Linked DNA regions of Piscinibacter gummiphilus. The protein of the gene in region 3 interacts with the protein of the main gene of each other region in a pairwise test. Links are inferred from orthologs where the notes say so. Each region holds a gene or a part of one and is shown on either strand. Other genes may lie near its edges.

The links.
Region 1: the proteins of A4W93_RS01115 (region 3) and ftsA interact in binary tests that used the Escherichia coli proteins (3 or more experiments, as listed by UniProt). The link is inferred for Piscinibacter gummiphilus from one-to-one orthologs.
Region 2: the proteins of A4W93_RS01115 (region 3) and ftsZ interact in binary tests that used the Escherichia coli proteins (3 or more experiments, as listed by UniProt). The link is inferred for Piscinibacter gummiphilus from one-to-one orthologs.

Annotation. Positions count from the first base shown.
Region 1 is NZ_CP015118.1:1,380,327-1,383,273, reverse strand. It holds ftsA (cell division protein FtsA), read right to left. Parts: upstream 2,116-2,947; coding sequence 886-2,115; downstream 1-885. Other genes in the region: A4W93_RS06285 (cell division protein FtsQ/DivIB), read right to left, coding at 2,124-2,947; ftsZ (cell division protein FtsZ), read right to left, coding at 1-677. UniProt on the Escherichia coli protein: Essential cell division protein that assists in the assembly of the Z ring. May serve as the principal membrane anchor for the Z ring.
Region 2 is NZ_CP015118.1:1,381,880-1,384,699, forward strand. It holds ftsZ (cell division protein FtsZ), read left to right. Parts: upstream 1-717; coding sequence 718-1,923; downstream 1,924-2,820. Other genes in the region: ftsA (cell division protein FtsA), read left to right, coding at 1-509; lpxC (UDP-3-O-acyl-N-acetylglucosamine deacetylase), read left to right, coding at 2,100-2,820. UniProt on the Escherichia coli protein: Essential cell division protein that forms a contractile ring structure (Z ring) at the future cell division site. The regulation of the ring assembly controls the timing and the location of cell division.
Region 3 is NZ_CP015118.1:247,851-251,535, forward strand. What follows is about bases 426-3,420. They hold A4W93_RS01115 (rod shape-determining protein), read left to right. Parts: upstream 426-1,398; coding sequence 1,399-2,442; downstream 2,443-3,420. Other genes in these bases: gatA (Asp-tRNA(Asn)/Glu-tRNA(Gln) amidotransferase subunit GatA), read right to left, coding at 426-834; gatC (Asp-tRNA(Asn)/Glu-tRNA(Gln) amidotransferase subunit GatC), read right to left, coding at 831-1,130; mreC (rod shape-determining protein MreC), read left to right, coding at 2,545-3,420. Also shown: more of gatA, read right to left, coding at 1-425; more of mreC, read left to right, coding at 3,421-3,471; rod shape-determining protein MreD, read left to right, coding at 3,468-3,685. UniProt on the Escherichia coli protein: Forms membrane-associated dynamic filaments that are essential for cell shape determination. Acts by regulating cell wall synthesis and cell elongation, and thus cell shape.

The DNA.
Region 1 (2,947 bases), 1.1 Mb from region 3 along the record:
GTGCCCATCATCGCCTTGCCCGGCTCGCTCATCACCGTCTTCACGTCCTCGAAGTCGACGTTCACCAGGCCCGGGATGTGGATGATGTCGCTGATGCCGCCCACGGCGTTGCGCAGCACGTCGTTGGCGTGTGCGAAGGCCTGGTCCTGCGTCACGTCGTCGCCCAGCACGTCGAGCAGCTTGTCGTTCAGGATGACGATCAGCGAGTCGACGTTGGCTTCGAGTTCGGCGAGGCCCGCGTCGGCGGCCTTCATGCGGCGGTTGCCTTCGAAGTCGAACGGCTTCGTGACCACGCCCACGGTCAGGATGCCCATCTCCTTCGCCACGCGCGCGATCACCGGCGCGGCGCCCGTGCCCGTGCCGCCGCCCATGCCGGCGGTGATGAAGAGCATGTTCGAGCCGGCGATCGATTCGCGGATGCGGTCGACGGCTTCTTCGCCGGCGGCGCGGCCGGCTTCCGGCTTCGCGCCGGCGCCCAGGCCGGTGTTGCCCAGCTGGATCAGGTGGTGTGCGGTGGAGCGGTTGAGCGCCTGCGCGTCGGTGTTCGCGCAGATGAATTCCACGCCCTGAACACCTTGGGAAATCATGTGGTCGACCGCGTTGCCGCCGCCGCCACCCACGCCGATCACCTTGATCTTCGTGCCGAGGTCGAATTCTTCGATCATTTCGATTGCCATGTTGTTCACTCCATTCGGGGTTGCAGTTGCCATTGACCGAGTCGGTCTGTATTCACGTTTCTTCTTGCCGCGGTGTTCGGGCCGGCGCTAGCCGGACCCCGCGGTCTTCTGTCGTCGGATTGCTGGCGGCCCCCGGCTCTCCAGCAGGTGACAACCCAGGCATTCACAAACGTGCTTCGTGCTCATGTTGTTGACGTCCGGGTTGATTTCAGAAGTTGCCCAGGAACCAGTCCTTGAGGCGACCAAACCATGTCTTGACGGAACCGGCCTGCTGCGCCGCCTTCATGCCGCGCGAGCGGCCGAGGCGCGCTTCGTCGAGCAGGCCCATCACGGTGGCCGAGCGCGGGCTCGCGACCATGTCGTGCAGCGCGCCGTGGTACGTCGGGATGCCCTTGCGCACCGGCTTCAGGAAGATGTCCTCCGCGAGTTCGACCATGCCCGGCATCACCGCCGCGCCGCCGGTCAGCACGATGCCGGACGAGAGCAGCTCCTCGTAGCCGCTCTCGCGGATCACCTGGTGCACGAGCGAGAAGATCTCCTCCACGCGCGGCTCGATCACACCGGCCAGCGCCTGGCGGCTGAGCATGCGCGGCGCGCGGTCGCCGAGGCCCGGCACTTCCAGCTGCTCCGACGGATCGGCCAGCAGCTGCTTGGCCACGCCGTACTCCACCTTGATCTCTTCCGCGTCCTTCGTGGGCGTGCGCAGCGCCATCGCGATGTCGCTCGTGATCAGGTCACCCGCGATCGGGATCACCGCGGTGTGGCGGATCGCACCGTCGGTGAAGATGGCGACGTCGGTGGTGCCCGCGCCGATGTCGACGAGCGCGACACCCAGGTCCTTCTCGTCGTCGGTGAGCACCGCGTGGCTCGACGCGCTCGGGTTCAGCACGAGCTGGTCCACCTCGAGGCCGCAGCGGCGCACGCACTTGATGATGTTCTCGGCCGCGCTCTGCGCGCCCGTCACGATGTGCACCTTGACCTCGAGGCGCCCGCCGCTCATGCCGATGGGTTCCTTGACCTCGTGGCCGTCGATCACGAACTCCTGCGGCTCGACGAGCAGCAGCCGCTGGTCGTTCGGGATGTTGATGGCCTTGGCGGTCTCGACCACGCGCGACACGTCGACCGGCGTGACCTCCTTGTCGCGCACGATCACCATGCCCGTGCTGTTCTGGCCGCGGATGTGGCTGCCGGTGATGCCGGTGTAGACGCGCGTGATCTTGCAGTCGGCCATCATCTCGGCCTCCTTCAGCGCCTGCTGGATGGACTGCACCGTCGCGTCGATGTTGACCACCACGCCGCGCTTGAGGCCGTGTGCCGCCGCGATGCCGAGGCCGGCCACGCGCAGCTCGCCGCCGGGCAGGACTTCGGCCACCACGGCCATCACCTTGGCCGTGCCGATGTCGAGTCCCACCACGAGGTCTTTGTATTCTTTGGCCATGTTCTCTCTCAGTTTCTTGCTGCCGCCACACCCGCCGCGGCGGCCTGCGTGGTCGTGATGCCCTTGAGCCGCAGTGCGTACCCTTCGTTGTGGCGCAGGTCCGCGAACAGCAGCGGGCGCTGGTAGCGCGCGATCACCTGCGCCACCGTGCCGGTGAAGCGTTCGCTGCGCGCCACGAGTTCGTCCTCGGTGCCGCGGCCCAGCTCGACCTCCGCGCCGTTGTCGAACACCGCGTGCCACGAGCCGCGGCCGCTCAGGGTCAGCGCCTCCATGTTCATGTCCATGCGCTCGAAGACCGGGCTGAGGCGGCGGTAGGCCGACAGCACGAGCGGCGCCGAGCCCTCCGGGCCCTGCAGCGTGGGCAGCGAATCGTCCTCGACGTCGCCGACGTTCGCCTGGAACACCTCGCCGAACGTGTTCACCAGCTGGTCGCTGCCCTCTTCCATCGACCACAGCGCCGCGGCGCGGTGCTCCTCCAGCAGCACGTTCAGCCGGTTGGGCCACACCCGGCTCACGACCGCGTGGCGCACCCACGGCACCGCCTCGAACGCGCGCTGGCCCTGCCCCAGGTCGAGCGTGAAGTAGTTGCCGGTGATGCGCGGCAGCGCGTTCGCGCGGATCGTCGAGACGCTGTTGCGTGTCACGTCGCCTTCCACGCGGATGCGCCGCACGTCGAACATCGGTTGCCGCACCAGCCACACCACCAGCCCGACGAGCACGATCAACGCGGCCAGGCTGAACAGCACCGAGGCGGTGATGTTCATCAGGCGCACGTCGAGCGGCCGCTCGCGCACGTCGGCGCGTGCGTCGGAGTTGGCGAAGTTGGCGCGGC
Region 2 (2,820 bases), 1.1 Mb from region 3 along the record:
TCGCGATGGCGCTGCGCACGCCCACGAAGGACGCGGAAGAGATCAAGGTGGAGTACGGCGTGGCCAAGCAGCTGCTGGCCGATCCGTCGGAGCAGCTGGAAGTGCCGGGCCTCGGCGACCGCGCGCCGCGCATGCTCAGCCGCCAGGCGCTGGCCGGTGTGATCGAGCCGCGCGTGGAGGAGATCTTCTCGCTCGTGCACCAGGTGATCCGCGAGAGCGGCTACGAGGAGCTGCTCTCGTCCGGCATCGTGCTGACCGGCGGCGCGGCGGTGATGCCGGGCATGGTCGAACTCGCGGAGGACATCTTCCTGAAGCCGGTGCGCAAGGGCATCCCGACGTACCACGGCGCGCTGCACGACATGGTCGCGAGCCCGCGCTCGGCCACCGTGATGGGCCTGCTCGACGAAGCGCGCCTCGGCCGCTCGCGCGGCATGAAGGCGGCGCAGCAGGCCGGTTCCGTCAAGACATGGTTTGGTCGCCTCAAGGACTGGTTCCTGGGCAACTTCTGAAATCAACCCGGACGTCAACAACATGAGCACGAAGCACGTTTGTGAATGCCTGGGTTGTCACCTGCTGGAGAGCCGGGGGCCGCCAGCAATCCGACGACAGAAGACCGCGGGGTCCGGCTAGCGCCGGCCCGAACACCGCGGCAAGAAGAAACGTGAATACAGACCGACTCGGTCAATGGCAACTGCAACCCCGAATGGAGTGAACAACATGGCAATCGAAATGATCGAAGAATTCGACCTCGGCACGAAGATCAAGGTGATCGGCGTGGGTGGCGGCGGCGGCAACGCGGTCGACCACATGATTTCCCAAGGTGTTCAGGGCGTGGAATTCATCTGCGCGAACACCGACGCGCAGGCGCTCAACCGCTCCACCGCACACCACCTGATCCAGCTGGGCAACACCGGCCTGGGCGCCGGCGCGAAGCCGGAAGCCGGCCGCGCCGCCGGCGAAGAAGCCGTCGACCGCATCCGCGAATCGATCGCCGGCTCGAACATGCTCTTCATCACCGCCGGCATGGGCGGCGGCACGGGCACGGGCGCCGCGCCGGTGATCGCGCGCGTGGCGAAGGAGATGGGCATCCTGACCGTGGGCGTGGTCACGAAGCCGTTCGACTTCGAAGGCAACCGCCGCATGAAGGCCGCCGACGCGGGCCTCGCCGAACTCGAAGCCAACGTCGACTCGCTGATCGTCATCCTGAACGACAAGCTGCTCGACGTGCTGGGCGACGACGTGACGCAGGACCAGGCCTTCGCACACGCCAACGACGTGCTGCGCAACGCCGTGGGCGGCATCAGCGACATCATCCACATCCCGGGCCTGGTGAACGTCGACTTCGAGGACGTGAAGACGGTGATGAGCGAGCCGGGCAAGGCGATGATGGGCACGGCCGTGGCCAGCGGTCCGGACCGCGCCGCCAAGGCCGCCGAAGGCGCCGTGGCCTGCCCGCTGCTGGAAGGCATCGACCTGTCGGGCGCGCGTGGCGTGCTCGTGCTGATCGCCGCCGGTCGCAGCACGTTCAAGCTGAGCGAGTCCCGCAACGCGATGAACTGCATCCGCCGCTACGCCGCCGACGACGCGCACGTGATCTACGGCACCGCCTACGACGAATCGCTGGGCGACCAGCTGCGCGTCACGGTGATCGCCACCGGCCTGAGCCCGGCCAAGCGCCAGCAGGCCCCGATCAGCGTGGTCCACAGCCAGGTCGTGCAGCGCACGGGCACGGACAACCTGCCGGTGCTGAACCAGCCGGTGCACGCCGGCAGCGGCGGCGGTGCCTCGCACGACTACAGCAGCCTGTCGGTGCCGAGCGTGTGGCGCAACGGCCGCACGGCCGCGGCGAAGGTCGATGCGCTGGCCAGCCATGGCATGGACGAGATCGAGATTCCCGCTTTCCTCCGGAAGCAGGCGGACTGATCTTCCTCTCCAAGGGGTCATCCCGGCGAAGGCCGGGACCTTCGGCATGCGCCCAGGGCCCCGGCATCCGCCGGGGTGACGTGTGGTGGGAGTGGGGCGGGTTTTAGTCACCGCCTATTGCAACCGTAGGTACCGCGTTCGGGCGGTGAGCGCACGCTCGCCTTAAAATCATGACCATGCTCGCCCAACGTACCCTCAAATCCATCACCCGCGCGGTTGGCGTGGGGGTGCACGGCGGCCAGCGCGTCGAGCTGACGCTGCGGCCGGCCGCGCCCGACACCGGCATCGTGTTCCGCCGCATCGACCTGCCCGTGCCGGTCGACATCCCCGTGCGCGCGGAAACGGTGTGCGACACGCGCATGGCCACCACCATCTCGCCCGGGGGCGATCCCGGCGCGCCGAAGGTCAACACCATCGAGCACTTGCTGTCGGCCTGCGCCGGCCTGGGTCTCGACAACCTGATCGTCGACATCACCGCCGAGGAAGTGCCCATCCTCGACGGCTCCGCCGCGTCGTTCGTGTTCCTGCTGCAGAGCGCCGGCATCGAACTGCAGAACGCGCCGAAGCGTTTCCTGCGCATCGTCAAGCCGGTGGAGATCCGCGAGGGCGAGGGCCGCAGCCTCAAGTGGGCGCGCCTGTCCCCCTTCAACGGCTACACCCTCACGTTCGAGATCGACTTCGACCACCCGGCCGTCAACCAGACGGGCCAGCAGGTCACGTTCGACATGGGCTCGGGCTTCTACAAGCGCGACATCGCCCGCGCCCGCACGTTCGGCTTCACCAAGGACGTGGAGCTCATGCGCTCGCGCGGGCTGGGCCTCGGCGGCAGCATGGACAACGCCATCGTCGTGGACGACTACCGCGTGCTGAACGCCGGCGGCCTCCGCTACGACGACG
Region 3 (3,685 bases):
CGGGAAGAACTCGGCGGGGAGGCCGATGCGCAGGCCCTTGAGCGGCTGCGCCGCGGTGGCGCCTTCGCGCGGGGCCGTGAGGGCCGCGGCGAAGTCCGTCTTCGGCTGCTGCGCGCTGGTGGCGTCGCGTTCGTCGAAGCCGCTCATCGCGCCGAGCAGCAGCGCGCAGTCCTCGGCGCTGCGTGCCATGGGGCCGGCCTGGTCGAGGCTGGAGGCGAAGGCGATCATGCCGTAGCGCGAGACACGGCCGTACGTGGGCTTGATGCCGGTGATGCCTGTGAAGCTCGCGGGCTGGCGGATGGAGCCGCCGGTGTCGGTGCCGGTGGCCGCGGGCACGAGGCGCGCCGCCACGGCCGTGGCCGAGCCGCCCGACGAGCCGCCAGGCACGCGGGTCACGTCCCAGGGGTTCTTCACCGCGCTGAAGGCCGAGTTCTCGTTGCCCGAGCCCATCGCGAACTCGTCGCAGTTGAGCTTGCCGATCGTGACCATGCCGGCGCCCGAGAGGTGCTGCACGACGGTGGCGTCGAACGGGCTCTGGTAGCCGGCGAGCATCTTCGAGCCGGCCGTGGTGGGCAGGTCGCGCGTGACGAAGATGTCCTTGTGCGCGAGCGGCACGCCGAGCAGCGCGCCGCGTTCACCGGCGGCGCGGCGGGCGTCGGCCGCGGCGGCCTGCGTGAGCGCGTGTTCGGTGTCGGCGCAGAGGAAGGCGCCGAGATGTTCATGAGCCGCAACGCGTGCGAGCAGATGTTTCGTGATCTCGACGCTCGAGACGGTGCCCGCATCGAGCGCGCGGCCCAGTTCGGCGACGCCGAAGGTGTGCAGTTCCTTGCTCATTCGATGACCTGCGGGACGAGGAAGAGGCCGTCTTCCACGGCGGGGGCGCTGCGCTGGTTCAGCTCGCGCTGGTCGGTCTCGGTGGCACGGTCCTCGCGCAGGCGCAGGGTCACTTCCTGCACGGCGGACAGCGGGGTGTAGAGCGGTTCGACGCCGCTCGTGTCGATGGCGCTCATGCGCTCGACGATGGAGAAGAAGCCGTTGAGTTGCTGCAGCATCGCGGCCTGCTCGGGAGCCTGGAGTTCCAGGCGGGCCAGGTTGGCGATGCGGCCGACGTCGTCGGGGGTCAGTGCCATTGAAAATGCGCTCTAGAAGGGGTCTCCGCGGGGGCGAAAACCAGGGGTGATGCAGTATTATCCCCGGTTATCCACAAGCCCTCGGGGCTTGAAACCCAATTGAGCCCTCGCGGGCCGCTCACGAAAAAGCCCGCGCGGGCATTCGCCCTCATTCCAACGGAACCACGTCGCCCAGCCTGCCTTCCAAGCCCCGCGACCGGTCCCGGGCTCCCGCCCGGCCCCTGACGCGCCTGCTCCGACAGCCCAGACGACCAACCCCACACCGCCCATGTTCGCATCCCTGCGCCGCTACTTCTCCACCGACCTCGCCATCGACCTCGGCACCGCCAACACGCTGATCTACGTGCGCGGCAAGGGCATCGTGCTCGACGAACCGTCCGTCGTCGCCATTCGCCACGAAGGCGGCCCGAACGGCAAGAAGACCATCCAGGCGGTGGGCGCGGAAGCGAAGGCCATGCTGGGCAAGGTCCCGGGCAACATCGAGGCCATCCGCCCGATGAAGGACGGCGTGATCGCCGACTTCACCGTCACCGAGCAGATGCTCAAGCAGTTCATCAAGATGGTCCACGACTCGAAGATGCTGCGCCCGAGCCCGCGCATCATCATCTGCGTGCCCTGCGGTTCCACCCAGGTCGAGCGGCGGGCCATCCGCGAATCGGCACTGGGCGCCGGCGCGTCCGAGGTGTACCTGATCGAGGAACCCATGGCCGCGGCCATCGGTGCCGGCCTGCCGGTCTCGGAAGCCAGCGGCTCCATGGTCGTCGACATCGGCGGCGGCACCACCGAGGTGGGCGTCATCTCGCTGGGCGGCATGGTCTACAAGGGCAGCATCCGGGTGGGCGGCGACAAGTTCGACGAGTCCATCATCAACTACATCCGCCGCAACTACGGCATGCTGATCGGCGAACCCACCGCCGAGGCCATCAAGAAGAACATCGGCAGCGCCTTCCCGGGCTCCGAGGTCAAGGAGATGGAAGTCAAGGGCCGCAACCTCTCCGAAGGCGTGCCGCGCAGCTTCACCATCAGCAGCAACGAGATCCTCGAGGCCCTGACCGACCCGCTGAACCAGATGGTTTCCGCGGTGAAGAACGCCCTCGAGCAGACCCCGCCCGAACTGGGCGCCGACATCGCCGAACGGGGCATGATGCTCACGGGCGGCGGCGCGCTGCTGCGCGACCTGGACCGCCTGCTGGCCGAGGAAACCGGCCTGCCGGTGCTCGTCGCCGAAGACCCGCTGACCTGCGTGGTGCGCGGCTGCGGCATGGCCCTCGAGCGCATGGAGCGCCTGGGTTCCATCTTCACGTCCGAGTGACCCGCCATCGCACCCACCTTCCTTCGTGTGACGCGGCCGGCGGCCCGACCCCGTGCCGTCGAGATGGTTTGACTTGAACGCACTGCCGACACGGGTTCACCCATGGCTCTAGGGATGCTCGACCGGACCCCGCCGCCCTTCTTCCGGCAAGGGCCCTCGGCGCTCACGCGCCTGATGTTCTTCTCGGCCCTGGCCCTCTTCCTGATGGTCGCCGATACCCGCTTCCAGCTGACCCAGCCGCTGCGGGCCATCTTCGCCACCGTGCTGCACCCGGTCGAACGGGTGCTGCGCGTGCCCGTCGACGCCTGGCAGGGCGGCAGCGAGTACTTCCTGGGCCTCGAGGAGGCCCTCGCCGCCGAGGCCAAGGCGCGCCAGGAACTGTCGGTCCAGGCGGTGCGGGCCGCGCGCGTCGAGCAGCTGATGCAGGAGAACCTGCGGCTGCGCGCGCTGCTCGACCTGCGTCCGGCGCTGAAGGTGCGCTCGCAGGCGGCCGAGATCCTGTACGACGCGCCCGATCCGTACTCGCGCAAGGTCATCATCGACCGGGGCGCACGGCATGGCGTGGCACTCGCCTCGCCCATCATCAACGAGGCCGGGGTGCTGGGGCAGGTCACGCGCGTCTACCCATACAGCGCCGAGGTCACCCTGCTGACCGACAAGGAAGCCGCCATCCCCGTGCTGAACAACCGCACCCAGGCCCGCAGCGCCGCGTTCGGCAACCCGAACGGCGCCGGCCTCGAGCTGCGCTTCATGGCCGGCAACGCCGACGTGCAGGTGGGCGACGAACTCTCCACGTCGGGCGTCGATGGCATCTACCCGGCCGGCGTGCCGGTCGCCAAGGTCATCAACATCGACCGGCGCGTCGACTCCGGCTTCGCCCGCATCGCGCTCGCGCCGCTGTCGTCGCCCGACAGCGTGCGCCACGTGCTGGTGCTGGAGCCCGTCGGCGTGCAGATGCCGGCCAAACCCGAGCCCGAACCGGCCAAGGCCGCGTCGGCCCCGGCCGGACGGAAAGGAGGCCGCAAATGATGCCCCGTGGCGCAGACCAGCTGCTGCTGCCCGTGAACCCGGTGTTCATCTGGTTCTCGCTGCTGGTCGCCTTCCTGTTCAACCTCGTGCCGCTCGGCCGCAACCCGGCGTTGCCCGACGTGCTGGCCCTCGTGCTCGTGTTCTGGAACGTGCACCAGCCCCGGCGCGTGGGCGTCGGCGTGGCTTTCCTGTTCGGGCTGATGATCGACGTGCA